DNA from 2 places in the Kurthia sp. 11kri321 genome. Region 2 is predicted to be linked to the other one. Evidence: predicted binding sites of a transcription regulator. Region 2 holds the regulator's gene; the other holds the start of a gene.

Region 1 (15,502 bases), 990 kb from region 2:
ACCATCTAATAATAGCTTATTATTAACGTCGCGGAATGTTAGGTTCGCTTGTGTTGCTAATAGCTCTCGTGCGGCATCTTGATCTTTAACACCAGCTAACTGCACACGAATGCGATTACCACTCTCAATTTGAATACTTGGCTCACTCACTCCAAGCACGTTGACACGTTCTTGAATGGCCGTTACAGTGGCTTGTAAATCTTTTTCTGTAATGGGCTTAGCACCTTTTAAAGGTTCTACTTGATAAAGAACTTCAAATCCACCTTGTAAATCAAGACCTAGATTAATGTTCTTTACGATGCCTTCTGTTGTCGCTCCCATTGTTGCAAATAATGCAATGACAACAATGAAGAAAGCAACAATTCGACTTCTCAATTTCATGTATAAATCCTCCCTGAACATTTAACACATCGCTTGTTCTTAAATGCAGTAATATAATACCAATATATTATTACTATAATGGAATAACGTCAATTTGTCACCGTTATTCGTAACAGGTCTATTATGAAACAGTGCTTTCCTGCTGTCAAACCTTCTCAGTAAATTTTTTCTAACTTTCGAGCAATGCGGCAATTTCTTCTTCTTCTAATTCAGCAAATGGTGTCATTTTATATGATGTTTGCTCAATATATGTACAATATTGCTGTTTTGTTAAAGCTAGTAAATCACTGACCATCTGGTGAATATGCATTTCTTCCTCTGATTCCACATCACACCATTGTTGATGAACAAAATAGTGCCATATAACAGATGGATTCGGTTGCTCCACACCTTGAGCCTGTAAATCTTCACACTTCATATTTAAAACCGTTTGCAACTTCTGAAACAATGATTCGAATGGCATCATGTAAAATGCGCCTCCTCTACATTAGAAATACACGGACTGTCCAAATAAGCATTGCCACGATTAATATGGTCATAATCACATAGCCTAAAAAGCGTAAACGTTTTTCAGACTTTGAAACTTTTGCATAGGTTTGGCTATCCGCCATCTTTCGTGGTCTTTCATCTTTTGTAGGCATAAAACATTCGCTCCTTCAAACGTGAGTTGATTCTATTATTTCACATTTTTCAGATAAAAGCGATTCATGACCTATCTATTATGACCTTTATACCATCTTTATTATATTACACCTTTAATTCCAATTTATTCAAACAAAAAACAGTCTGGGACAAAATATTTCACTTCCCGTTTTAACGTTTGCAACGAAAAACTGGAACCGCGCCACAGCGCGATTCCAGTTTTTCTTATGCTCATATGGAATAGTGTTTTTACACTTATGTCCCAGCCTGTCTTTTATACACTGATTATTCAGCTGCGTCGTCTTCTACAACACGACCAATTGCTGCACGCTCAAAACGCATTTTTGTACCGTCTTCTAATACAACTACTGCTGTTTTATCGTCAATTGCATCAATCGTTGCATGTAGTCCCCCGATTGTAATAATCTTGTTCCCACGTGATAAAGCTGCTTGCATTTCTGCTGTCTTTTTACGCTGCTTTGACGCTGGACGGATTAACATGAAGTACATTAACGCAATGATAATGATCAATGGTAAGAAGTTACCTAAAGCTCCAAAATCCATTCTTCTATTCCCCCTTTCTCTTTCTCATTCATTATTATACAAGAATCAGAAATTTTTTGCATTCGGTTTATTAAACCCGTATTGTTCAAAGAATTCTTCGCGGAAGTCTCCTAAACGGTCTTCACGAATTGCTTGACGTACTTGACGCATTAAGTTTTGCAAGAAGTGCAAGTTATGTGTCGAAGTTAAACGGATACCGAATGTTTCATCTGCCTTAATTAAGTGACGAATATATGCCTTCGTATAGTTTTTACATGTGTAGCAATCGCACTCTGGATCAAGCGGTGTAAAGTCTTTTGCATATTTTGCATTTTTCACGACAACACGACCTTGGCTTGTCATGCACGTACCGTTACGTGCAATACGTGTTGGTAATACACAGTCAAACATATCAATACCACGAATCGCACCATCGATTAATGAGTCTGGTGAGCCAACACCCATTAAATAACGTGGCTTATGCGAAGGTAGTAATGGCGTAGTATATTCTAACATGCGGTTCATAATTGGTTTTGGTTCGCCAACTGATAAACCACCAATTGCATACCCTGGGAAGTCCATAGAGACTAAATCTCTTGCAGATTGTTTACGTAGCTCTTCGAATTCTCCACCTTGTACAATACCGAATAGTCCTTGATCTTGTGGACGTTCATGTGCTTCTAAACAACGTTCTGCCCAACGAGAAGTACGTTCAACAGAAGCTTTCATGTATTCGTATGTTGCTGGGAATGGAGGACATTCATCAAAAGCCATCATAATATCTGAACCAAGTGCATTTTGAATCTCCATTGCTTTTTCTGGACTAAGGAACATTTTGCTACCATTTAAGTGGTTGCGGAAATGTACCCCTTCTTCTGTGATTTTGCGCATATCGCTTAATGAGAATACTTGGAAACCACCTGAGTCCGTTAAAATCGCACGGTCCCAGTTCATAAACTTGTGAAGTCCGCCTGCTTCCTTAATAATCTCATGTCCTGGGCGTAGCCACAAATGATAAGTGTTACTTAAAATAATTCCTGCGCCCATTTCTTTAATTTCTTCTGGTGCCATCGTTTTTACTGTTGCTTGTGTACCTACTGGCATGAAAGCTGGTGTTTCAAATGAACCATGTGGGGTATGCACAATCCCTAGACGTGCTCCCGTTTGTTTACATGTTTTAATCAGTTCGTAGCGAATTGGTTGTTCTGACATAAATTAATTTCCTTTCTTTTGTGGACGAATGAACATCGCATCACCAAAGCTGAAGAATCGGTATTTATTTTCAACAGCGATTTTATAAGCATTCAGTACGTTTTCACGACCTGCTAATGCACTAATCATCATCACTAAAGATGATTTTGGTAAATGGAAGTTTGTAACCATTCCGTCGATTGCTTTATATTCAAAACCAGGGTAGATAAAGATTTTTGACCAACCTGACTCTGCGATAATTTGACCATTATTATTTTGCGCGACTGTTTCAAGTGTACGTGTAGATGTTGTACCTACTGCGATGACACGTCCACCGTTCGCTTTTGTATCATTGATGATTTGAGCTGTTTCAGCTGGTAAGTTATAAAACTCCGCATGCATATCATGTTCTTCAATCGTTTCAACACTTACAGGACGGAATGTACCAATCCCTACATGTAAAGTTACAAAAGCAACTTGTACACCTTTTGCACGAATGGCATCTAAAATTTCATCTGTAAAATGCAGACCGGCTGTCGGTGCTGCTGCTGAACCTAGTTCTTTTGAATAAACCGTTTGATAGCGCTCTTGGTTATCTAACTTCTCATGAATATAAGGTGGTAGAGGCATTGTACCTAACTTTTCTAAAATCTCGATGAAGATGCCTTCATAATTAAACTTGAAAAGTCGACCTCCATGCTCTAACTCACCTGTACATTCAGCTGTTAATAGTCCATCACCAAATGTGACAACGGTTCCCACTTTAATACGCTTAGCGGGCTTCACTAATGTTTCCCATTCGTCATCAGCTGTTTGCTTAATGAGTAGCACTTCAATATGTGCACCTGTCTCTTTCTTTTCACCGATTAAACGAGCAGGTAGTACGCGTGTATCATTTAAAATTAGGCAGTCTCCTGCTTCTAATTCTTCCACAATATGCGGGAAGTGATGATGTTCTACTTCACCTGTTTCTTTATCTAATACCATCAATCGACTTGCAGCACGATTTTCAAGTGGTACTTGTGCAATTAATTCTTCTGGTAATACATAATCAAAATCTTCTAATTTCATCGTTACTTCCTTCTTTTCATTAAGTTTCTGCTGGATACGCATATCCGAAATGTGTATAAGCAAGTGCTGTAACCATACGACCTCTTGGTGTTCGTTGAATGAACCCGATTTGCATTAAATAAGGTTCGTACATTTCTTCAATCGTCATAGATTCTTCCCCAATACTTGCAGAGATCGTATCTAAGCCTACAGGACCTCCTCTAAAGCGGTCAATCATTCCCTCGATTAATTTGCGGTCAATATGATCTAAACCGAGTGGATCGACTTGTAGAAGCTCTAAAGCAGTCTGACAGAGTGATACCGTAATCTCACCGTCTCCTAAAACCTGTGCATAATCACGTACACGCTTTAATAGACGGTTTGCAATACGCGGTGTTCCTCTCGAGCGTCTGGCTAGTTCGTTCGCTGCTTGGTCATGAATGGAAACACCAAATAAGTCCGCACTTCTTTTTACAATTTCGGCAAGTGAGGGTTCATCATAATAGTCCAACCTTAATAATACACCAAAACGGTCGCGAAGTGGTGCAGATAATGCGCCTGAACGCGTTGTTGCACCAACTAATGTAAATGGTGGTAAATCAAGGCGGATGGAGCGCGCTGTCGGACCTTTTCCAACTACGATATCGAGGCAAAAATCTTCCATCGCTGGATATAGCACTTCTTCAATCGCACGCGGTAGACGGTGAATCTCATCAATGAATAACACGTCTCCCGGTTCTAATGAACTGAGAATCGCAGCTAAATCTCCTGGTCGTTCAATTGCCGGTCCACTCGTCATCCGAATATTAACACCCATCTCATGTGCAATAACTGCCGCAAGCGTCGTTTTCCCAAGTCCAGGTGGTCCAAATAATAGTGCGTGGTCGAGCGATTCTTCACGCATTTTTGCCGCTTCAATAAAGATGCGTAAATTCTCTTTTACTTTTTGTTGTCCAATATAACTATCAAGCGTTTGAGGTCTTAATGAAAGTTCTAATTGTTCATCTAATTCTGTAGACTCACCTGATACAATCCGTTCCTCCATCAATCTGCACCTCCTATTTTTGTTTTAATAATATTTTGAGCGCTTCCTTCATGTAAGCTTCTGTCGTATGTAATTGCTCATTTTCATCTAGTTGTGGCTTCACTTTTGCAAGTTCACGCTCTGAGTAACCAAGTGCTGTTAAAGCAAGCATCGCTTCTTCAAGTTCATGTTTATTCGGATTCACGCCAAATAACGGTAATTCATCTTCTGTGCTTGGTAATTCTACATGTTCAAGTAATGCATCTAACTTTCCTTTTAAGTCCAGAATCATTTGACGTGCTGTCTTCTTACCGACACCTGGGAACTTAATCAAGAAAGCTTCATCTTCTTGTTCAATCGCCGTGATTACTTGTGATGGATGTCCACTTGCAAGAATCGCAAGTGCCCCTTTTGGTCCAATCCCTGACACTTGAATCAACTTACGAAATAGCTCACGCTGTTCAAGTGACGTGAAGGCAAATAGTTGCTGTGCATCTTCTCTTACACTTAGATGTGTAAATACTTGAATTTCCTCATTTGATACATGAAAAGCATAAGGGTTTGGTGTATTCAATTGCCAGCCTACACCTGTCACCTCCACTACAATGTATTCGGGTGTTACACGCGTAACAGGTCCCTTTATATAATCATACATACACGAATTCTCCTTTTCATAGCCTTTTGCATTATAGCATAATCCGTCGTGTGCTAAAAACAAACACACATTCCCATAGTAGCTATCATACCACAATTCACGAATGCTTTCGAACGATTATAAGGTGATTCATTTTTAAAAATATATGATATGATTAACAGCGTAAAAGCATTCAATCGAGGTGTTAATCATATGAAAAAATTATTAGGTGAAGAACGTCGTGAAGCCATTATTACGATTCTGAAAAATGAACAACGCCCTGTCACAGGGACAGCACTTGCGAAACGAACAAATGTATCGCGTCAAGTGATTGTGAATGACATGGCGCTCTTAAAAGCAAAGGACGAACCAATCATGGCGACAAGTCAAGGTTACGTCTATTTATCTGAACATCCAAATCATCGTGTGTTTGAACGCGAGATTGCGAGCTTCCATACACCGGAACAAGCAGAAGATGAACTGAATACACTTGTTGATGCAGGGGTAACGGTTAAAAATGTAACGGTAGAACATCCCGTATATGGTGAAATTACGGCATCGATTATGGTATCAAGTCGTTATGATGTGCAACAATTTATTCAAAAAGTGACCGCAACTGAAGCAAGCCTTCTAATGAATTTAACAGAGGGTGCTCATCTACACGTGATTTCAGCTGATGATGAGAAAAAATTAGATGCAGCGATTGAACAATTACATCTAAAGGGTTATCTATTACCTGAAGCATAATAAAAAACGAGGCGAGTGTTTCCACTCTACCTCGTTTTTATTTTTGTTGATACGTATAATAACTACCTAATGACTTAACCGAACAGCCAAGCGCTCTCAATTCTTCCATCGCACCCATCATTAAAGGTGCATGCTCGTCTTCTAGTAAGTCAACGATGAAGAAATAATCACCAAGTCCTGTTTTTAATGGACGAGATTCAATCTTACTTAAATTGATTTGACGCCATGCAAACACAGATAATACTTGATGCAATGCACCCGAACGATCATTTGGTAACTTAATCATCAACGTTGTTTTAATTGGTCCCTGATCCGCTTCACGTTCAATACGGTCATTACGCTTCGATAATACAAAGAAACGTGTATGATTAAAATGGAAATCATGAATATTTTGTTCTACAATTGCCAAATCATACTGTTTCGCCGCTGCAATATTCGCAATTGCTGCGATATTATTCTCTGGATGTTCTGACACATATTGTGCCGCTGCTGCTGTTGAAGTCGTTTGACTTAGTGGTACAGAACGATAATGGTAATGCAAAAATTTATGACACTGCGCAAGGGCGTGTGGGTGCGAATATACGCGCTCCATCTCACCATAATGCGCTGCATGATCTTTATGTACCATTAAATGCTGCTCAATCGGCGACAAGACCTCTGCCGCAATATACAAATCTGCCTCATGGAATAAATAATCAATCGTCAGTGGTACTGTACCCTCTAAAGCATTCTCTACGGGTACCACTGCACGATCAACTTGTCCTGAGTCAACTGCTTCAATACATTCTGGAATTGTCTTAAAAGGGATTGTCCAATCGTTTGGAAACAATTCTTTTGTCGCCAACTCCGTAAATGTACCCTCTGGGCCTAGATAAGCCACCCGATTCTCCCACTCTTTTGATTCCAACACAAAAGCCCCCTCTTATAACGCGCCTGAACTAATCACTTCTGCTGATTCAACAAAATCAAGTTTTTTCAGACTTTGTAATAAGTCGTCTAAATCAACATCCATTGCAGTCACGTCTAAGGACAATGTTACATTGGCTCTACCTTGAATCGGAATTGTTTGATGAATAGTCAATACATTACAATGTGTATCGGTAACTGTAGAAAGAAGTCTAGCTAATGTACCTTTACGATCCTCTAATTGCAAGAACACTGTTAAAATGCGTTCTTGAACAATTGAGTGAAAGGGGAAAACAGCATCTCGATACTTATAAAAAGCACTCCTAGATAAATCAACCTGTTTCACAGCATCCCAGATAGATGAGACGCTTCCTGATTGTAGCAAATGTTTAGCTTGCAACGTTTTGTGCATCGCATCTGTTAAAACATCTTCACGAACTAAATAATATCTTTGATCCGCTACATTTTTCATCTTTTTCCCCCCTGAATCGTTTATTCTACAAATTCAAATTCAAATTTTAAGATACGAACGGTATCGCCATTTTCAGCACCTTGTTCACGAAGCTCATCATCGACACCCATACCACGCATTTGGCGTGCAAAGCGACGAATTGATTCTTCACGACTAAAGTCTGTCATTTTGAATAGACGTTCGATTGTGTCACCACTTAATACAAAAGCACCGTCATCGTCGCGTGTTACAACGAAATCTGGTCCTTTAATTTCATGTTTGTAAAGTACTGTAGCATCTGTTTCTTCCTCTTCATCATCGTGTAGTAGGAACTCAGGTGTTACTTCTAGTAATTCATACACTGCATAAAGTAGTTCTTGTAAACCTTGACGTGAAACAGCTGAGATTGGGAAGATTTGAATATCTTCTCCTACTTTCTTTCTAAACTCAGCTAAATTTTCTTCTGCATCTGGCATGTCCATTTTGTTGGCTACAACAATTTGTGGACGTTCAGTTAAGCGTAAATTATATTGCTCTAACTCGCGATTAATCGTTAGGTAATCTTCGTATGGGTCGCGACCTTCCATCGCTGACATATCAACTACGTGTACAATAACACGGGTACGTTCGATATGACGTAAGAATTGGTGTCCTAAGCCCACACCTTCAGAAGCGCCTTCAATTAATCCTGGTAAGTCAGCCATTGCAAATGATTTGCCATCCCCGACTTGAACCATTCCTAAGTTTGGTACAATCGTTGTAAAATGATATGCACCAATTTTTGGTTTTGCTGAAGATACGACTGATAGTAAAGTAGATTTACCTACACTTGGGAAACCAACTAAACCAACATCAGCTAATACCTTTAACTCTAATATAACATTAAGTTCCTGTCCTGGCTCTCCTTTTTCAGAAAGTTCTGGCGCAGGATTTGCAGGTGTTGCAAAACGTGAGTTACCACGTCCACCGCGTCCACCGCGTGCAATGATTGCTTCTTGTCCGTGTTCTACTAAGTCGGCAATAACGCGACCTGTTTCTTCTTCTGTTACGACTGTACCTGGTGGCACGCTAACAACCATTGGCTTTGCACCGCGACCATGTGCGTTCTTGCTCATACCGTTCTCACCTGGTTCAGCTTTGAAGTGACGTTTGAATCGGAAATCCATTAACGTACGAAGTCCTTCATCTACTTTGAAGATAACGGCTCCACCGTTACCACCATCGCCACCTGCTGGTCCACCATTTGGAACAAATTTTTCTCGACGGAACGCGACCATACCATCGCCACCGTCACCGCCTTTAACATAAATCTTTACGTGATCGACAAACATTATTTACTTTCCCTCCTTACTTCCTATGACACGATAACGCCACACTGTATCTGAATACTCCTCATGGATTACACTTAAATCTTCTGATTGAATCGGGATTGAAAAATCGCTTTTTTCAAAATGTCCCTTCATCTCGACTGCAATCTCCACTTTTTGTTTCGTAGACATCACATAGATATGACAATTTTGTTCAACAAACGGGTCGATTGTTTCATGTACAGACTGTAGCGAGCTCTCTAAATAATTACGCAGAGGAACGTCCCACTCTGTTGGAGCGCTATCGGAAATATCGCTCTCCATTGTAATCGTTATAGAAGGAAAACGCCACTGACATGTCTGAAGCCATTCGATTAAATGCGCACATTTCAGTCCATTTATAATTGAAAATCGTTGATATTTTGTTGAGAGTTGGTCAACAAGTTGATTGGCTTCTTCGACATGGTCTAGAGCCAGATTCATTTTGATTAATTGTAATTGATTTAAAAAATCATGTTGAATGTGCCGAAGCACTTCATTTACGGATAGTGGCTGATCTATCACAAGTAAACACTCCTTTAGCGAGATGTTCTTGTTGTTAGTATAACAATTTTTTATGAAAATTTCTCTATTGAGCGAAAAAAATTCGGTATTTGCATCTGAAGCAAACACCGTTTTTTCACCACAAAAAAGGACTGCATTACTGCAGTCCTTAACTTTTAAATTAAGCTTCTTGTGCTACAGGATACACGCTAACTTTCTTCTTATCGCGACCGTAACGTTCGAATTTAACAATGCCGTCTACTTTAGCGAATAAAGTATCATCGCCACCACGACCAACGTTTTCACCTGGGTAAATTTTTGTACCGCGTTGACGGTATAAAATTGAACCAGCAGAAGCGAATTGACCGTCAGCACGTTTAGCGCCTAAACGTTTTGACTCTGAATCACGACCGTTTTTTGTAGAACCTACACCTTTTTTAGATGCGAAGAACTGTAAGTCTAATTTCAATAACATAATGTTCCACCTCCTACAGCATTTTATATTTTAATTCGATATAATCTCCATAACTAGCAACCATCGTATAAAACTGGGTTACCATTGTTTGAAGAATTGTTTGCAGTTTTGCGTCTTGTTCAGGAGTTAAATCGGCAGGATCCACAACGACTGATAAATAGCCGCCTTCTTCACCTTGCTCGATTCCCGGCGTAATTTGAAGTAGTTGTCCAATCGCATTTGCACTACCAAAGGCAATAGCAGATGCGCCTGCACAAACTAAATCATGACCAGGTTCACCTGAATAGGCATGTCCTGAAATTTCAAAGCCATATGATTCTCGATTTTCATTACTATGAATTTCTACTGTAATCATAACTTTTTCACCTCACTAATAATTAAGCGTTGATAGCTTCAACTACTAGTTTAGTGTAAGGTTGTCTATGACCTTGCTTACGACGGTAGTTCTTTTTAGCTTTAAGTTTGAAAACAGTAATTTTCTTTTGACGACCTTGTTTTTCAACTTTAGCTGTAACTGTTGCACCAGCTACGAATGGAGCTCCAACTTTAACGTCGTCACCACCAACGAAAAGAACCTTGTCAAAAGTTACCACTTCACCAGCTTCAGCGTTGATTTTTTCAACGTAGATTTCTTGGCCCGCTTCAACTTTGATTTGTTTACCACCTGTTTCGATAATTGCGTACATAACTGCACCTCCTCAATAGACTCAGACTCGCCTTCAAAGGTGATCTAAAAGATACTTGAACCTCGTCAGTGCGGTTGTAGCACGGGTGCTACATAACATATGAAATAATACCATACGGTTTTAAAGTCGTCAAGTTACTTTCGTATAATAACGTATATTCTTCTATTTATAACAACTAAAATTTTTTATTGTACGAAAAAAGCGAATTTCTAAACCTAAAACGGTGAAATTCGCTCGCATCTTTATTTTGAAAATAAAGCTTTAAATTTAGTGAAGATTCCTTGCTTTTCTTTTTCTAGTGTCATTAATGGTACAGACTCACCCATTACACGTCTCACGATATTACGATAAGCTTTCCCCACTTGTGTAGATGGTTCTAACACAATCGGTTCCCCCTTATTCGAAGATGTAATAACGCGATCATCATCTGGAATAATACCAATTAAATCGAGTGATAGATGCATTGTAATCTCATTAATATCAAGTGTTTCGCCGCGATCCATCAGGTGCGTACGAATACGATTAATAATTAATTTGGGTGGCTCGATATTTTCTTGCTCTAATAAGCCAATAATGCGATCTGCATCTCGAACAGCTGAAATTTCTGGCGTTGTCACAACAATCGCTCGTTCAGCACCCGCAATTGCATTGCGGTAACCTTGTTCAATTCCTGCTGGGCAGTCAATTAAAACATAGTCAAATTGTTCTTTTAACTCATCGATTAAATCTTTCATTTGTTGCGGGTTAACCGCATTCTTATCCGCTGTTTGTGCAGCAGGTAATAAATATAGTAATTCTTCAAATCGCTTATCTTTTACAAGTGCCTGATGAACTTTACATCGTCCTTCAATCACATCGACTAAATCGTAGATAATACGATTTTCTAACCCTAAAATAACATCTAGGTTACGTAGTCCGATGTCTGTATCGACTAAACAGACGGACTTCCCTTGCAGTGCCAATGCAGTCCCTAGATTGGCAGTGGTTGTTGTTTTACCAACTCCACCCTTACCGGAAGTAATTACAATAGCTTCTCCCACATTAGCTTCCTCCCTTAAACGTAGACAAATTCGGTCTAATAATACGCAGTTCTTGAAGCCTTTTAATGCCAATTGTCTCGTCATCAAGTAAATAAGCACATTCCATTTCTGGTGTTTCAGCCAACTCTTGCTTTTCATTCGTCATGATTTCAAGAACATGACCAATTGCTAAATGTGTAGCGGATAAAAATGACGCTCCAATAACTGCCTCACAGTTGCCATTTTTCCCTGCATGTGCTCTTCCTTTTAACTTTCCTAAGACATAAATACTTCCGCCTGCTGTAACTTGTGCATTCGGATTTACATCTCCAACAATGACAAGATCTCCTTCTGAACTGACAGTTTGACCAGAGCGTACGATGCCAATATATGTAGAAGACTGACTTTCCATTATACGCTGGTTCGATTCTTCAATCGTAATGACGTCACTTTTCACTTTCGATACGCGAACATTCAATGCTTCCTGTACTGCTTGAAGCAATTCATTCATTTGTTCATCTGTACAATAACGGTTTCCGATTGCAATCTGGACCTCTACTTGTTCATCAAGACGATCTTCTGCAAGCTTTCCTTCCAATTCACGCAATAATTCCTCATAGCCACATTGGTCGTCTAATTTGAGGACAAAACCTTCTTTTGTCCCCTTTAGACTGACAAGTTGTTTCGTTGTCAAAAAAGCCACCTCACTCCATTAAATTATTGACTGATTTGCTTTTTCTAGAACCCTTGCTTCAAGTAAGTACTTAAACGTCCAACCAAGCATAATTAAAAATACAGAGTTGGCAATCATTGTCGGTACTAAACGATGATTTAAAAATTCTGTAAAAGAAATATCAGTATAACCTATGAGTAAGAAAAATTGATGCAACGCAATTTCCAGAAGTGCTACGAGCAATAATGATAATGTTGTTGTGACAACTAGATGCTGATGTATATATTTTACTGTAGAACCAGCAATAAAACAAATGAACGGATAAAGGAAAGTGTACAAACCGATAATATCAATGTAAAAAATATCGTACACGAGTCCAAAAACAAGTCCATAAATCATTGCGCGCTTCTTATCATAATAGATAGAGAGGAAAATTAAATAAAGAATAACAAAGCGAGGAACTAAATATTCTCGTTGACCATTAATATCAATCGGTGAAAAAAGTGAGAATTCTGTTTCTAAGAAGAATAGAATGACGGCGACAGCAGGAATTAAATACTTCGCCATTACTTGTCATTCCCTTCTGAAGAAAGGTTTTTATTCGTAGCATCACCGTCTGAACCATCCACTTGGATTGCTTGACGTTTTGCAATAACTACGTGATCAATCATTTGGAAATCAGCTGCTGGTTTAACATACGCTAATTTTGTTAGACCGAAATCATCCGTTGTCACTTTTGTTACTTCTCCAATTAAAATACCTTTAGGGAAAATACCCCCTAAACCAGAAGTTGTTACTTTATCACCTTTTTTAATTTTCAATTTTGAATCAATACGTTTTAGCATTAATTCGCCTCTTTTTGCATCATAACCTTCAATTAAACCACGCGCTTCTTTGCCTTTACTTGAGACAGTAGCCGATACGCGGTAATTTGTATTATTCGTTGATAATAATTCTACTTCTGATGTGTAAGGTGTTGTTTGAACAACCTTCCCAACTAAGCCCTCAGATGTTAAAACAGCCATGTTATTTTTCACGCCATTTGAAGATCCTTCATTTAGAATTAACTTTTCTTCCCATTGGTCAGGATTTCGCGCGATAACATTCGCTTGAATTGGATCATATACACGAAGATCCGTTTTTTTATCTAATAACTTTTGAAGCTTTTTATTTTCAACTTCTAATTCATTTACTTCTGCTTGAAGTGTACCAAATTCTTCTAATCGTGATTTAAGACGCTTATTCTCATCATATGTGTTCAATAAGTCATCTACACTATTAATAAGCCCTGTAACATAACCAGCCGGCTTAGCAACAATATTCTGTCCTAAGCCGACTGTATCTTTAATAATTTGTTCAGGGAGTGATACCTTATCGCGATCGCTTAAGGTCCAACTGATCAATGCCACTAACAGAATGACTCCGATAAGAAGAAATATTAATCGTTTATTCGATAAGAATTGTGGCATTGCCGATTCCCCTCCCTTAAATTGTTTGCTGTTGTTTTAATGTATCGATTTGGTCTAATGACATACCTGTCCCAATCGCTACACAATCTAATGGATTTTCTGCAATAAATACAGGCATGTTTGTTTCATCACTAATTACTTTATCTAAGTTGCGAAGTAATGCTCCGCCACCTGTTAAGACAATACCGCGCTCCATAACATCAGCTGAAAGCTCTGGTGGTGTTTGTTCTAAAGTTTTCTTTACACCATCAATAATTGCTGAAATCGATTCACGTAATGAATCTGCAATTTCAATAGAAGAAATTTCGATTGTTTTTGGTAAACCTGTTACAAGGTCACGTCCACGAATCTCCATTTTTTGCTCTTCATCCATTGAACTTGTCGCAGAACCAATCTCCATTTTAATTGTTTCAGCTGTACGCTCACCAATTGTTAGGTTATATGATTTACGGATGTATGCAATAATCGCTTGGTCCATTGCATCACCTGCTACACGTACAGATTCACTGATTACAATACCACCAAGTGAGATTACTGCTACTTCTGTTGTACCGCCACCGATATCTACAACCATACTACCTGTAGGTTCTGATACTGGTAAATTTGCGCCGATTGCTGCTGCAAATGGTTCTTCAATTACGAACGCTTCACGAGCACCCGCTTGACGTGCTGCATCAATTACTGCACGCTTTTCTACTGACGTAATACCATATGGTACACATATAACAACGTTTGGTTTTTTGAATGAACTACCTACTACTTTTAAAGCATTTTGTAAGTAATGCTTAATCATTGTCGTTGTGATATCAAAATCTGCAATAACGCCATCTTTCATTGGACGAATTGCTACGATTGATCCTGGTGTACGACCAATCATATTTTTAGCCTCGTTACCTACTGCTACTGTTGTGTTTGTTTGCGTATTTTTCGCTACAACAGATGGTTCACGTAGTACGACACCCTTCCCTTTAATAAATACAAGTGTGTTTGCTGTGCCAAGGTCAATACCGACATCTTTTCCACCTAATCCGAACACGTTAATTTCTTCCTTTCCTTAGCCGTTTATAATAACTAGCTGTCATAAAATCATACGTTTCATTATAACGGAAAAATATAAAAAGGAACAGTATCAGAAGAAACCTTTTCCTTTCATACTAATATACCGATAATCGCCTATGATAATATGATCTAGTAAATCAATTCCAATAATTCCTCCGGCTTCTGCTATTCTCTTCGTTACTTCTATATCTTCAGGGCTTGGAGTTGGATTTCCTGACGGATGATTATGCGCGCATATAATTGATGCTGCCGAGCGCTTTACTGCTTCACGAAAAATCTCTCTCGGATGAACAATGCTCGCATTTAAGCTACCGATAAAAATCGTCTGCTTATGTATGATTTCATTTTTCACATTGAGAAATAGAACGACAAAATGCTCTTGCATTAACTGTGCTAAATCAGACATTAGATAGTCTGCTGCATCATCTGGATGTTTCACAACCGTTCGCTCTAAACGATTCGGAAGATGACTTCTTCTTCCTAGTTCAAAAGCCGCCAATAAATACATCGCTTTAACGCGACCAATTCCATCAACTGCTTGCAGTTCTTCAATTGTGGCATGCTTCAAATTGAGTAATGTTTCAAACTGATTTAATAATCGTGTTGCAATATCAAGAACAGATTCTTTTTTCGTTCCTGAGCCAATTAAAATCGCTAATAGCTCATGATTCGAAAGTTGTTCTGCACCAAACAAAACCAATC
Region 2 (15,502 bases):
CCTGTAAATTGATTATTAATTGCAGATTTAACTTGAGCGCCTGTTAATTCAACGATTTTTAAAATGTTACCGAAAGGTTGAACGCCTTGTGCAGCGCCACGTGAAATTACAAATGAATCGCCAGAAGCAGTTGCATCTAAGTCAGAGCGAACGCCACCAGAGTTTGTGAAAGCAAAGTCAACTGAAGCATCTTTTGCTTTTGCAAATGCTAACTGTCCATCTGTTACAAGATTCCCTACAGGTGAGCCGCCTAGTGGGTAGGCTACACGTTCACGTGAGATTTTTGCTGCATTCATATTTGCGATTGGTTGGTCCATCACTTTCCCAACAATACCTTTTGCTTCTTGAATAATACCATTTACTTTTTTAGATACTTTATTTTTCATAATTGTTGTTTCTGTTTGTGTGTAGTTATATTTAATTTTAGCTGCTGGTGTCTTCATAAAGTCTTTTGTTTTTGAACTTAGTGTACCTGTTACAACTGAATAAGCAGATGCATAGTTATAGGCTTCAACTACACGAACACCTTTGTACGTTCCGTTAGCATAGCCATGATTATGACCAGCAAAAACAACATCAATTGAGTTCGATGGATCAAGTTTGTTTGCTGTTTTTAACATATCAATTACATCGCCTGTTAAACGTGAATTTTCTTGTGTTTCAATAGAAGAATTTGCTTCTTTATCGACTTCGACAGACGAGTGAGCGACAACGGCGATTGCTTTTACGCCTTGTTTACGTAATTCTTTTGTATATTTTGCAACAGCTTGACCAGGGTCCACTACATCAATATCTTTTGTATGTTGTGCTAAAACGACTTCTTTAATACGTGGTGTTACAATGCCGATGAAGCCGACTTTTACACCGCCGATTGTTTTAACTGTATAAGGTTTGAAGCCTTTAACTAATTTTTTTGTCTTTTTATCAACTACATTTGCTGAAAGAATCTCCATTTTAGAAGTTGTTTGTTTATAATCTTTTACGAATTCATAGTTTTGTGTTACACCTTTGATGGGTTTTTTACCTTTCCAAATACGTTGGAATTCGTCTAAACCTTCATCGAATTCATGGTTTCCAAGTGCCCCAATCGAGAAATTCATTGCATTTAAAATATTCATTGTTGGTTCATCTTGTAAAAGACTTGAGATAGCAGGAGAGCCACCTACTGTATCACCAGCATGAATTGAAAGTGAATTAGAAGTTGTTGATTTCAACTTATTTGCTTTTGCAAAAGCAGCTTTTTCTTGCTCAAAGTTATACGCTAAAGAAGCCATCCCACCGACTGGCGTACCTACACTATCTTTTTTGTTATTCCCGTCAATATAACCATGTAAGTCGTTCATACTTAAAAGTTGTACAGGGATTTTTTTCTCTACTACTTTTTTACTTGTTGTTTTAGCTGTTGCATTGATTCCTGCACCGAAAGAAAATGGTACGGCAGTTAGTAATGCAGCAACGCTTAATGAAGTAATAATCTTCGATTTAAACATCATTTCGCCACCCCTTAAAATAGAATTGTTTCCTCCTAAATATAAGAATTACATCCTGAAATAGCAATATATTATTGAATTATTCTATTTAACAGAAAATAAAGATTATTTAGATATTGTCATAAAAATACAATAAGTATAAATTGAAAATAATCTAAAAGTAATAAGTCAGACATTAGACGTTAGTCATTTGAACATCTACTAGCAAGTGATTAATTAAGAAGTCTATAGTAAAAAAATAAATTTAAACAAAATAAAAAAACTAGTAATGAATGTGGAAAAACACATCCTTTACTAGTTGAAATGTATTTAAAATGAATGAATATTTCTGTATAGCCCGACTACTTTACCTAAAATCGATACATTTTGAACAATAATTGGTTCCATTGAAGAATTCTCAGGTTGCAAACGGAAATAGCCGTCTTCTTTATAGAAACGTTTTACCGTTGCTTCGTCGTCTTCAGTCATTGCCACAACGATCTCACCGTTATTTGCAGAAGACTGTTGTTTCACAATGACATAGTCGCCATCTAGAATACCTGCTTCAATCATCGACTCACCCATAATTTCTAGCATAAAAATATGGTCATCAGATGTACCATATGTATGTGGAATTGGGAAGTACTCTTCAATATTTTCAATTGCTGTGATGGGCATACCTGCTGTTACTTTACCAAGAAGTGGAACATGCATCACACCTTGTTTTGTAGCCGTAGTCGATTCAAAGGGATTTAAAATTTCAATTGCACGAGGTTTCGTTTTATCACGACGGATATAACCCTTACTTTCTAAACGTTCTAAATGCCCATGTACAGTTGAACTGGAAGCTAATCCAACAGCCAATCCAATCTCACGCACAGAAGGCGGATAACCCTTACTTTGTACCTCATCTTTAATAAAATTTAAAATCGCTTCTTGACGCTTTGAAAGTTTTGTTTTTTTCAATGCAGTATTCACAACCTTCACCTCAACTTCCTACTATATTTTGTATTTTGAGTATAACATCGTAGAAAATCAAATGCAAACAATTGTTCTGAAAAAACCGTTGACAAAAACAAGTGTTCGAGTTTATGATGGGAACAAACATTCTAGTAAAAAGTTGGAAGGGGAAATTCAGATGAAGTGGATCAAAAATAATGTGATGGTGATTTGTTTTTCGGTAGTTGTATTATTGTTTGTTGGTAATGTTGTGCGTGATACAATAGCGAAGACGCATGTAACTGAAATTCGAATTACAGAAGGTGATACATTATGGTCTTTAGCTCAAAAATATAGCGGAGATATGAAACCACAAAAATGGATGAACCAAGTTATTAATGAAAACAATTTAGTTGATGGGCAAATTATGGCGGGAGAGAAATTAACCGTACCGATTACCAATCATGAATTACAACAAATAGAATTAGCGAGTGATCAATAATGAAATCAAAAAAAGCTGTGGCTTACTGTCGCGTAAGTACAGAAAAAGAAACACAAGACCAGTCTTTAGAGAGACAAAGAATTGAATTAACTGCCTATGCTAAAGAAAAAGGGTACACATTAGATTGTATTTTTGAAGACCGCCATAGTGGTTATGATATTGAGCGTGAAGGATTATTAGAATTGTTAGATTTCTTAAAACAATATCCGCAATCTGCTCTATTTATTCAAGATGAGACACGTATTGGACGTGGGAATGGTCGAATGGCTGTTTTACATCTTTTACAAAAATACGATACAACGATTTATTCTATGTCATCAGATGGTGAAATGAAATTAAACGATATGGATTCGATGTTACTGGAGATTTTAGCAATTGTAGAGGAGTACCAACGCAAAATACATAATGCAAAAATCAAACGAGGGATGCGTCGTGCTGTTGAAAATGGCTATCGTCCAGAATTAAATATTAGTAATCGTGGTAATCCAGAAGGACGCGAAAGAATTGATGTGCCACTTGACCAGATTGTTGCATTAAGAAAAAAAGGGCTTACTTATGAAGAAATAGCTGCTACGTTAAAGATTGCCGGTTTTCATGTGAGTAAAGCAACTGTGCATCGTCGTTATACAGAGTATGTGCAAGAACAACAAAATCAATAGAATTTTTTCTTTAAAATGTCTTTTTAAGTCTTTAAATCGTTATTTTTAAGCTTTTTTCAGGATTTTTGAGCTGAATACTTGCTAAATTGCTGTATTTTTCATACCTTTAATGTAGTGACTAGGTCGAAAGGATGAAAATTATGCTATCAAAAGAAAAACTAGCGCGTATTAGTGAATTATCAAAAAAGAAAAAAGCAGGTACATTAACTGTTGAAGAAGCAAAAGAACAGACGGCACTGCGCCAAGAATATTTAGATACATTCCGTAAAACAATGCGTAATACGATCGAAAACGTTCGTATTTTCGATCCAAATGGTGAAGAAGTAACGCCAGATAAAATTCGTGAAAAGCAAAAAACAAACGGACGTCTAAATTAACAAGTAAAAACGCACACAATTATGACGAAAATCCACAATTGTGTGCGTTTTTTCATGGATAATCGTCTAACGTCAATTATAACCATTGTTTTATAGTCGATTCTTGACTAAACTAGAGATAGTAATACATTTTGTATAGAAGAAAGGATGTCAACTTTAATGACGCAACAAGCAGATCAGTTAGCAATTAATGCGATTCGTACTTTATCAATTGATGCAATTGAAAAAGCAAATTCAGGACACCCAGGTTTACCAATGGGCGCAGCACCAATGGCGTACACGCTATGGACAAAACAACTACAACATAATCCTCAAAATCCATCATGGTTCAACCGTGATCGTTTTATCCTTTCAGCGGGTCATGGCTCAATGCTTTTATATAGCCTACTTCACTTAGGTGGTTACGGCTTACCAATGGAAGAAATTAAAAACTTCCGTCAATGGGGTTCTTTGACACCAGGTCACCCTGAATTTGGACATACAGTCGGTGTAGAAGCTACTACAGGTCCATTAGGTCAAGGTATTTCAATGGCAGTAGGTATGGCAATGGCTGAATCTCATTTAGCAGCAGTATATAACAAACCAGAACACAATATTATCAATCACTATACATACGTGTTATGTGGTGATGGTGATTTAATGGAAGGTGTTTCTGCCGAAGCTGCGTCATTAGCAGGTCATCTACAATTAGAAAAATTAATCGTATTATACGATAGTAACGATATTTCATTAGATGGTGATTTAAACAAATCATTCTCAGATGATACAGCTGCACGTTATAAATCATATGGTTGGAACTACTTATTAGTAGAAGACGGTACAGATGTGGCAGCAATCAATCAAGCAATCGAAAATGCAAAAACATCAAATAAACCAACATTAATTGAGATTAAAACAATTATTGGTCATGGTTCACCGAATAAATCGGGTAAATCAGATTCTCACGGTGCACCATTAGGTACAGAAGAAGTTGCATTAACAAAAGCGAATTACGACTGGACATATGAGCCATTCGAAATTCCAGAAGAAGTATATGAAACATTCAAGGAAGCAGCTGAAACACATGGTGTAAAAGCAGAAGCAGCTTGGAATGATGCGTTTGCAGCATATAAAGTAGAATTCCCAGAATTAGCAGCTCAATTAGAGAAAGCAATCAAAGGTGAATTCCCTGAAAACTTCGATGCAGAATTCCCAGTATATGAAGCAGGTAAATCAGTTGCGACACGTTCATCTTCTGGTGATATGATTAATGCAATTGCTAAAACTGTTCCTTCATTCTTCGGTGGTAGTGCCGATTTAGCTGGTTCAAACAAAACAACAATCAAAGGTGCTGGTGATTTCTCAGCACATGACCGCGCTGGTCGTAACATTTGGTTTGGTGTACGTGAATTTGCAATGGGCGCAGCATTAAACGGTATGGCACTTCATGGTGGATTGAACGTCTTCGGTGGTACGTTCTTCGTATTCTCTGATTATGTACGTCCAGCAGTTCGTCTGTCTGCATTAATGGGATTACCTGTAACATATGTATTCACACATGACTCAGTAGCTGTTGGTGAAGATGGTCCAACACACGAACCAATCGAGCATTTAGCCGCTTTACGTGCAATGCCGAATTTATCAGTAATTCGTCCAGCAGATGCAAATGAATCAGTAGCAGCTTGGAAGTTAGCATTAACTTCTAAAAACCGTCCAACTGCACTTGTTTTATCACGTCAAAACCTACCTGTTCTTGATGTAGATCAAACTGTATTACATGCAGGTGTTGAAAAAGGTGCTTACGTTGTAGCGAAAGCTTCAAAAGAAGTAGCAGATGCATTATTAATCGCAACAGGTTCAGAAGTGCAACTAGCAGTAGCTGCAAAAGAAGCATTAGCAAAAGAAGGTATTGAAGTATCTGTTATCTCAATGCCTGATACAGCACGCTTTGATGAGCAAGATGCTGCATACAAAGAATCTGTATTACCAAAAGCAGTAACAAAACGACTTGCAATCGAAATGGCTTCATCATTCGGTTGGCATAAATATACTGGTTTCGAAGGTGATGTTCTTGCAATCGATACATTCGGCGCAAGTGCACCTGGAGATACAGTGATTGAAAAATACGGTTTCACAGTTGAAAATGTTGTTGCGAAAGTGAAAGCATTATTTAATTAATCCGTACACAATAAAATCCCGAAATGTTTGACGTTTCGGGGTTTTTTTATTCAACAAACGATTTCTCATATGTAGCATAATTAATTAATTTTTTATGAAATCTACGACAAATGTAGATAGGCTATGTTTTTTATTGTATAATCCTTCATGGAGAGTATTATCTCGTATGTGAAAATAGAGGAGGAACACAAGTGAGTACAGGTCTTGCCATTACATTCATCATCCTTGCGTTAATCGTTGGTCTTGTGGGTGGATTTTTCATCGCACGCCAATACATGATGAAGTATTTAAAAGAAAACCCGCCAATCAACGAAGATATGCTTCGTATGATGATGACTCAAATGGGACGCAAACCATCTGAGAAACAGGTTCGCCAAGTGATGAGCCAAATGAGTAAAGCAACAGATAAAATGGATAAAAAGAAGAAATAATTTATTCGTTAAGATAAACCAAAAAAGTGAGGCCTCATTAGTAGGTCTCACTTTTTGTATGTTATGCAGGTTGAATAATACGTGTGCGACGTTTCTTCTGTGGGAATTGATAATCTTGTGGTAAATAACTAATATGAAAGTCTACTAAAAATTTAATAATTTCTTTTTCATAATCAAAAGGTTGTTCATTAAATGATTGCGCATGCTCACCTTTTTCGAATAACACAAGTCGTGTATTTTCAGGTTTTGCCGCATGTAGCGCTTCTGACATTGTATGTGGAATATACGTATCTTCTAAACTATGAATATATAAAATCGGTTTTGAAATCTTTTGAACAGCTTCAATCGGTGCGACTTCACGCAGTGTATAACCATCACGTTTTTGAATAAAGAAGTCAGCTAATTTTACCGCGTAAGCAGTTTTAATCGGTGTATCGCGCATGAGTACATGGTGGAGTTGTTTTTCAAATGTTGAGAATGCGCAATCTGCAATAATAAAATCAAATAATGTATCATCTAATCCACCATATTGAAGAGTTGTAGCAGCACCCATTGATTCACCTTGAATTCCTAACAGCGCATCATGTGTCATCTGTGAACGAACAGCTTCTACAACAGCTTGTAAATCATACTTTTCATAAAAGCCATAACTTGTCGTTTTGCCATCTGTTTTTCCGTGGCGCCGTTGATCGTAAACAATAATATTATAACCGAGACGAGCAAATACTTGTGCGTATTTTAAGGAATTGATATGTGTTTCAGTTACTCCGTGTAAAATAATGATTGTATTAAGACTTGTCGTACTCTGAATTTTATGGCATGTAATGGGGTAACCATTTGGTGATTGTACAATGAAACTTTCTTTAGCTACATGTGTAAACCAGTCTTCATCAAGCCGATTGGATTGTACTTCGCGATTCCAGATGAACTGCTCATCTTTTTGTTTCATATACATAACACGATTGGAAATGGTATAGCCAAGGGCAGCGATGGAAGCGCTCGCAGCACTTGCAACTACAGAAGCAAGTAAAGGCCATTTCTTTTTCAAATTCATCACCTCATGTTCATCATAATTAAATATATTAAAAAAATCCATAGCCATTTCAAAACCTTACAAATGATTTACTTTCTGCTAAAATAAATATAAATCAAATACGAGGTGACAGAAATGGCGAAAAAGAAAAAACAAATGACTCAACCGAAGTCGACTTCAGATGACGGATTGACATTAAAAGATCAATTAAATGCAGATGTCTTAAGTCAATTAAAGTTAGCGAAACAAAGCTTAGTTGCACAAGAAAAAGAACAAGAAGAAGAGCGTCGTGCAAAAGCGCTATTTGAGAAAAAACAACGCGAGAAAAATATGAGTTTTGAAGAATTGTTAGAACAATACGGCGATCAAGGTTCAAAATTTTAATCGTACATTTTTAAAACAGACACTATCAGTGCAATTCCCATAAATAAGAGAATCTAAACAAAAAACTGAAGCCGCGACACAGCGCGATTTCAGTTTTTTTAATCTTTATATATTTTTTCAGCCATACATTTATTTCATACGATGTTCTTCGTATCGATTTGCTTTTGTCATGTTCATCCATTGTTCTAAAACATCCTGTGAAGCAGGATGATGATAAGCGTCGATAATTTCATATAATTGTGGCAAACTGCTAACACCTAAAACTGTACTCGCAATGACATCTTGTTTTAAATTATAGCCAATGGCACCGTTTAACATATAATCTGTAGATTGTTCAAGTTGTTTCAGTGTATGTGCTAATTCTTCTTTTGAATAGTCTAGAAAACCATTGTCTGTCATTCGTTGTTCCCATTCATTTGTTAAAAGACCTTTCGCAATTGTACCACGTGAAATAACCGATATACGTCGTTCTTTCATCCACTCAAACCATTCCTCAGGACGACGGTCTAATGCGCTATATTGCATCATGATAGCGCTTGGACGACCCATTGTTGCCATTTGTTCAATAACATTTGGGCGAATAGAAGAAATACCATATTGACGAATGACGCCTTCACGTTTTAAATCCTCAAATGCTTCTGCAATTTCTTCGAAGTTATCTTCTAATGTTCCACCATGTAGCTGATATAAATCGATATAGTCTGTACCTAAACGGACGAGGCTTTTCTTAACGGCCTCCATGATATATTTTTTTGACGCATCCCAATGCCAGCTGTCACCAGAAGCATCCCATACGTTTCCGACCTTTGTTGAAATGATAACATCTTGGCGTTTTTTACGTAAAATATCTCCTACAATAATTTCGTTACGTCCATGATTATATAAGTCTGCTGTATCAAAAAAGTTAATGCCAGCGTCTACTGCTGCGTCAATGATATTACGCGCCTCTTGTAATTCCATCGGTAGTGACATGCAACCTAAACTTAATTCTGACACGCGTAAATCACTTGGACCTAAGTTTCTATACTCCATATATAACGCCTCCTCATACTTAATGGTACAATGTAAGTGGAAAAATAATCAATCTTAAAAGCATGGAGTGAATAAGATGAACAAAAAATTTGAAGAAGTAACGATTTCATCTGAAACAATTTATGAAGGACGCATTATTGATGTAAAAAAAGATCAAGTACGTCTGCCAAATGGAAAAAATGGAACGCGCGAATTAGTGAAACACCCTGGAGCAGTAGGTATTATTCCAATTACAGCAGATGATCGTTTAATTGTTGTTGAACAATATCGCAAGCCTTTAGAGCGTAGTATTGTTGAAATTCCAGCTGGTAAACTAGAGCCGGGTGAAGAACCAGCCATAACAGCAGTTCGAGAATTAGAAGAAGAAACTGGGTATGGCGCGCATGACTTTACGTATCTTCAAACGATTGCAACATCACCAGGCTTTGCAGATGAAGTCATTCACCTCTATATTGCAAAAGACTTATATAAAATCGAGCAACCGGCAAGTCCAGATGAAGATGAATTTGTCGAATTAATGGACATTTCTTTAGAAGAAGCAGAAGAAATGATGCAAGATGGTCGAATTTATGATGCGAAAACAGTCATTGCTGTCATGTGGATGCGTCAAAATATGTCGGTAAACAAATAAATTTGTATAGATGAAGTAAAAAAGGTTTTCTTTTTGAGAAAATATGTTTATCATAGTTGCTGTGAACAATATTCTCAATTGACTTGTTATTTAATAATAATTATTATAAAAAGATAGTCATTCCATTTAAATTCCACTATTTGTTGTCAATCAAACATGGGTTTTGGTATAATGTGAATAGTTTAGGAGGGCGTCACTATGGAAAGCCGTATAGATCGAATAAAGAAGCAATTGCATGGTGCGAGCTATAAACTGACGCCACAACGTGAGGCGACAGTGCGCGTACTACTAGAGAACGAAGAAGATCATCTGAGTGCTGAAGATGTCTATTTATTAGTAAAAGAAAAAGCGCCAGAGATTGGTTTAGCAACAGTGTATCGTACACTTGAGTTGTTAACAGAATTAAAAATTGTCGATAAAATTAATTTTGGTGATGGTGTATCACGCTACGATTTACGCCAAGAAGGTGCTGCACATTTCCACCACCATCTTGTATGTATCGAGTGTGGTGCAGTCGATGAAATCCAAGAAGATTTATTAGAAGATGTGGAAGCAATTGTTGAAAAGCGTTGGAATTTCCAAGTGAAAGACCACCGTTTAACATTCCACGGGATTTGCTGGCGTTGTTCAAGTAAAAAAGATCAATCACCAAATGACCAAAACTAGAAGGGTTGTCCCTAAAGTTTAAAAAGCAGCTTAAATCAATTACTTGATTCTAAACTGCGCGCTTAAACTGATGTGGACAGCCTTTTTTCTATCTTGAATAGAGAAGGAGAGAAAACGATGAATCCAGAAGTACGAGATGCAGTAGAAGAATACATACACTTTTTACGTGTAGAGAGACAACTTGCGCAGAATACATTAACATCGTATGACAAAGATATTCGGGCATATGTCCATTCGATTTTTGAAAAGCAACAATTAGCAACTTTTGATGAAATTGAGCGGTATCATATTTTACAACATTTAAAAGTACTGCAAGAAGACGGGAAAACAGCGCGTACGATTTCACGACATATTTCATCTATTCGTTCATTCCATCAGTTTTTATTGCGTGAAAAACGCTGTCAACAAGACCCGACAGTTCATTTGGAGATGCCGAAATTAGAACAGAAGTTACCACAGATTCTATCAATTGAAGAAGTCGACAGATTGATGGAAGCGCCGAATACACAAAAGCCAGCAGGTAAAAGAGACCGCGCAATGTTAGAGCTTTTATACGCTACAGGTATGCGCATAAGTGAATGTATTGAGTTGAATGTAGAAGATGTCCATCTTTCTATGGGGTTCATTCGTGTATTTGGCAAGGGAGGAAAGGAACGTATTATTCCACTTGGACGAGCAGCGATTGAAACATGTACGGTTTACATTAATCAAGCTAGACGTGAATTAGAAAGTACAAAAGGACGAAGTGAAGCGTTATTTTTGAATCAGAGAGGGAACAGATTAACAAGGCAGGGCGTATGGAAATTGTTAAAAGGCTATGCACAAAAAGCACATATTCAGCATGAATTAACACCACATATTTTACGACATTCATTTGCGACTCATCTAATTGAGAATGGCGCAGATTTGCGTGCTGTACAAGAATTATTAGGTCATGCGGATATTTCAACAACACAAATTTATACGCATGTCAGTAAAACACGTCTATCTGATGTCTATAAACAATACCATCCGCGTGCATAAATTTTAAAATGTCAGATGTCTGACGTTTATTTTTCTAAAAAATTTGTTAAAATAAAGAAGAACAATCAACGACTGACTTTTTTCGGGAATCAGTAATGAAATCGATTGTAGGAGGAACTAAAAATGAAACCATTTAAACGTATACATTTAATTGTGATGGACTCAGTAGGTATTGGTGAGGCACCAGATGCAGCTGCTTTTAACGATGTAGGTGCAGATACACTTGGACATATTGCAGAGGAAATGAACGGGCTGAATATGCCACATATGGAGAGCTTAGGCTATTCAAATATTCGTCGTATGATTGACTTAGAGCCACTTAAAGGCATTCAAGAAGTTGAAAAACCAAAAGCTTACTATGGTCGCATGCAAGAAGCCTCTGTAGGAAAAGATACAATGACAGGTCACTGGGAGATTATGGGTTTAAATATCGACAAACCTTTTAAAGTTTATCCAGAAGGCTTCCCACAAGAATTATTAGATGAGTTAGAAGAAAAAACAGGTCGTAAAGTATTATGTAATCAACCATACAGTGGTACAGCAGTTATTGAGGACTTTGGTAAAGAACATATGGAGACGGGCGCTCTGATTGTTTATACATCAGCAGATCCAGTATTACAAATTGCAGCACATGAAGATATTGTGCCGCTAGAAGAACTATATAAAATTTGTGAAATTGCACGTGAGATTACAAAACGCCCTGAGTACTTAGTCGGTCGTGTCATTGCGCGTCCATTCGTAGGCGAGCCAGGAAACTTTACACGTACTGCAAATCGTCACGACTATGCCCTAACACCATTCGGTCGTACAGTAATGAATGAGATGAAGGATGCGGGGCTTGATGTCATCGCGATCGGTAAAATCTCAGATATTTATAACGGTGAAGGTGTAACGGAAGCGATTCGTACGAAAAGTAATATGGACGGAATGGATCAATTAGTCAATGTCATGAAACGTGATTTCCACGGACTATCATTCGTCAACTTAGTAGATTTTGATGCAAACTTTGGTCACCGTCGTGACCCACAAGGTTATGGTGAAGCACTAGAAGCGTTTGATGCGCGCTTACCAGAAGTATTTGAAAATATGCATGAAGATGATTTACTACTAATTACAGCAGACCACGGGAATGATCCAACATTTGAAGGAACAGACCATACGCGTGAATATGTGCCTTTAATTGCGTACTCACCACGCTTTAAAGAAGGTAAAGCGCTTGACCACATGCAAACTTTTGCAAGTCTTGGTGCGACAGTTGCAGATAATTTTGATGTGAAGTTACCAGAGTACGGTGAAAGTTTCTTATCCCAATTGAAATAAGGAAGGACAGACGTATATGCATATTTTAGATGTCATTGAAAAAAAGAAAAACAATCAACCTTTAACAAAAGAAGATATTCAATTTTTTATTGATGGTTATGTCAATGATACAATTGAAGATTATCAAGCATCTGCTTTACTAATGGCAATTCGTATTAATGGTTTAGATTTTGAGGAAACATTAGCATTAACGAATGCGATGCTACATTCAGGTGACATTATTGATCTATCTGCTATTGATGGTTATAAAGTCGATAAACATTCAACAGGTGGCGTTGGCGATAAGGTGACACTAATTGTTGCGCCGATTGTTGCCGCATTAGGTGTAAAAGTAGCGAAGTTATCGGGTCGCGGTCTTGGTATTACGGGCGGTACACTTGATAAATTAGAAGCGATTGATGGTGTAAGTATTGATTTAACAGAAGAACAATTTTTAAATCAAGTGAATGAGATTGGTTTTGCGTTAGCAGGACAAACACAAAACTTAGTACCAGCAGACAAAAAGCTCTATGCATTACGTGATGTGACAGGTACAGTCGATTCACTGCCACTGATTGCAAGTTCTATCATGAGTAAAAAGTTAGCAAGTGGTGCTGATGGTATGGTACTTGATGTGAAGTATGGTTCAGGTGCATTTTGTAAAACGAAAGAAGTCGCAACTGAGTTAGCTAAAATTATGATTCAAATTGCAGAAGGCTCGGATAAATCAATCGTGACGGTATTATCTTCAATGGATAATCCATTAGGTCGTGCAATTGGGAATAAAAACGAAGTAAAAGAAGCATATGATTTATTAAAAAATCCAGATGAAGCAGATCCAAATCTTTTAAATACAAGTATTGAAGTATCTGCTTATATGTATGAAATCGCAACGAAGAAAACACATGAAGAAGCAAAGCAAGCTGTACTCGATGTGCTACATTCAGGTGAACCAGTGAAGAAGTTTGAAGAGATGGTGAGAGCGCAGCGCTTGAACGATTCAAATGAAGAAATTGATTTGAACTTTGAACCAGCATATCGTGTAGCTGTAAAAGCGCCGAAAGAAGCGCATGGCTATATTGAAAAAATTGATGCACAAACAATTGGACAAATTTCATTAGATTTAGGTGCAGGTCGTCATACAAAAGCAGATGAGCTCGATTACTTTGCAGGTGTAGAATTACACAAAGTAAAAGGTGACGCTGTAAAGCCAGATGATGTCGTGATGGAACTGTATGCAAGTAAACCAATTGATGAAGCATTTGCAGTGCGTGCACAACAGGCAATCACGTATAGTGAGCAGCCAGTCGATGCAATTGATGCGAAAAGTGTTTTGAAAAGTAAAGATTTAAGTCAATAATTGAAAACATCTTGAGGTTTAAAAAATCTCAAGATGTTTTTTTGTCTTTTAAGAAGAATTTTAAAATAAAAACGTTTTCATAGAAAAACAATGATTGGCACAATTCCCCATCCTATGATAAAGTTTTTAATAAAGAAAATTCCGACCATTCACACAATGGCGGGTTCAGGGGGATTTGACATGCATTTATATGGCACACAAGCAGTAAATGAAAAAGGGCATTTAACAATTGGGGGAGTCGATACAACAGAACTAGCCGCTACATACGGAACACCACAATTTGTATACGATCTAGCGCTATTTAGAGAACGTGCGCGTGGTTTTGTAGATACATTTGAAAAAGCAGGTGTGAAAGCACAGGTAGCCTATGCTTCAAAAGCTTTCTCATCAGTAGCGATTTATCAAGTGGCTGCACAGGAAGGTTTATCGGTGGATGTCGTGTCAGGTGGAGAACTATATACAGCTTTAAAAGCTGGATTCCCAAGTGCTAAAATCCATTTCCATGGCAATAACAAATCACTAGAGGAATTACATCAAGCATTCGATTCAAAAATCGGTTGTATCGTCATTGATAACTTCTATGAAATTGAACAATTAAAAGAATTAGCAACAGTAAAGCAACAGAAGATGGATGTATTAATTCGTGTAACACCAGGTGTTGAAGCACATACACATGATTTTATTACAACAGGTCAAGCTGATTCGAAATTCGGATTTGACTTAAGTAATGGTCAAGCAGATGAAGCTTTTCAACAGCTTTATCAACATGACTTCCTTCAATTAAAAGGCATGCACTGTCATATTGGCTCGCAAATCTTTGAAACAGAAGCATTTAGCTTAGCTGCACAAAAAGTAGTAGCGAAAATGGCTGAGTGGGAAAAAACAACAGGATTCAAAGCGACAGTATTAAATCTTGGTGGTGGATTCGGTATTCGTTACACAGAAGAAGATGCACCTCTTGAGCCAGCTGTTTATGTAGATGATATGATTCAAGCTGTGAAAAAAGAAGCAGCGGCACACGAAGTCGCTTTACCTGAAATTTGGATCGAACCAGGTCGTTCATTAGTAGGAGATGCTGGAACGACACTTTACACAATTGGTTCAAGTAAAGTAGTACCAGATGTACGCAACTATATCGCAATCGATGGTGGCATGAGTGATAACATTCGTCCAGCATTATATGATGCAAAATATGAAGGTGTACTTGCAAATAAGATGAATGAAAAAGCAGATACGGTTTATACAATTGCAGGAAAGTTATGTGAATCAGGCGATAAAATTATCGAAGATTTAAAATTACCAAAAGCAGAAGCACATGATTTACTTGCGACATTCTGTACAGGTGCTTATGGTTATGCGATGGCAAGTAATTATAATCGTATGCCGCGTCCAGCAGTTGTTTTCGTTGAAAATGGCCAACATCAATTAGTTGTAAAAAGAGAAACAATGGAAGATTTAGTGAAATTAGATTTACCATTCACGCTAGGTGAATAATTCTGTTTTATCCTAAAAAATGGCAAAAAAGTTGCGAGATAGTAAA

What was found. Region 2 encodes LexA, which represses DNA repair genes until DNA is damaged. Its sites were predicted from a motif close to CGAACATATGTTCG; they were not measured.
Region 1: a site for LexA is predicted at 5,547-5,560, ahead of ruvA (Holliday junction branch migration protein RuvA). Genes of this name have one in related genera too.

Annotation. Positions count from the first base shown of each region.
Region 1 is NZ_CP013217.1:968,325-983,826, reverse strand. It holds gene secDF (protein translocase subunit SecDF) at 1-381, opposite strand, end outside; gene ASO14_RS05055 (post-transcriptional regulator) at 551-847, opposite strand; gene ASO14_RS14960 (hypothetical protein) at 864-1,022, opposite strand; gene yajC (preprotein translocase subunit YajC) at 1,309-1,587, opposite strand; gene tgt (tRNA guanosine(34) transglycosylase Tgt) at 1,633-2,778, opposite strand; gene queA (tRNA preQ1(34) S-adenosylmethionine ribosyltransferase-isomerase QueA) at 2,782-3,828, opposite strand; gene ruvB (Holliday junction branch migration DNA helicase RuvB) at 3,848-4,852, opposite strand; gene ruvA (Holliday junction branch migration protein RuvA) at 4,866-5,486, opposite strand; gene ASO14_RS05025 (transcription repressor NadR) at 5,679-6,212, shown strand; gene pheA (prephenate dehydratase) at 6,250-7,119, opposite strand; gene ASO14_RS05015 (ACT domain-containing protein) at 7,135-7,590, opposite strand; gene obgE (GTPase ObgE) at 7,611-8,900, opposite strand; gene ASO14_RS05005 (Spo0B domain-containing protein) at 8,904-9,440, opposite strand; gene rpmA (50S ribosomal protein L27) at 9,601-9,894, opposite strand; gene ASO14_RS04995 (ribosomal-processing cysteine protease Prp) at 9,908-10,249, opposite strand; gene rplU (50S ribosomal protein L21) at 10,272-10,580, opposite strand; ribosomal protein L21 leader region at 10,594-10,666, opposite strand; gene minD (septum site-determining protein MinD) at 10,823-11,620, opposite strand; gene ASO14_RS04980 (septum site-determining protein MinC) at 11,622-12,293, opposite strand; gene mreD (rod shape-determining protein MreD) at 12,312-12,839, opposite strand; gene mreC (rod shape-determining protein MreC) at 12,839-13,741, opposite strand; gene ASO14_RS04965 (rod shape-determining protein) at 13,758-14,777, opposite strand; gene radC (RadC family protein) at 14,871-15,502, opposite strand, start outside.
Region 2 is NZ_CP013217.1:1,957,722-1,973,223, reverse strand. It holds gene ASO14_RS10030 (bifunctional metallophosphatase/5'-nucleotidase) at 1-1,493, opposite strand, end outside; gene lexA (transcriptional repressor LexA) at 1,800-2,447, opposite strand; gene yneA (cell division suppressor protein YneA) at 2,608-2,910, shown strand; gene ASO14_RS10015 (YneB family resolvase-like protein) at 2,910-3,569, shown strand; gene ASO14_RS10010 (DUF896 domain-containing protein) at 3,710-3,946, shown strand; gene tkt (transketolase) at 4,106-6,103, shown strand; gene ASO14_RS10000 (YneF family protein) at 6,295-6,534, shown strand; gene ASO14_RS09995 (alpha/beta hydrolase) at 6,596-7,582, opposite strand; gene ASO14_RS09990 (YqkE family protein) at 7,703-7,951, shown strand; gene ASO14_RS09985 (aldo/keto reductase) at 8,081-8,983, opposite strand; gene ASO14_RS09980 (NUDIX domain-containing protein) at 9,060-9,614, shown strand; gene fur (ferric iron uptake transcriptional regulator) at 9,813-10,280, shown strand; gene xerD (site-specific tyrosine recombinase XerD) at 10,398-11,303, shown strand; gene deoB (phosphopentomutase) at 11,427-12,623, shown strand; gene ASO14_RS09960 (thymidine phosphorylase) at 12,640-13,962, shown strand; gene lysA (diaminopimelate decarboxylase) at 14,143-15,456, shown strand.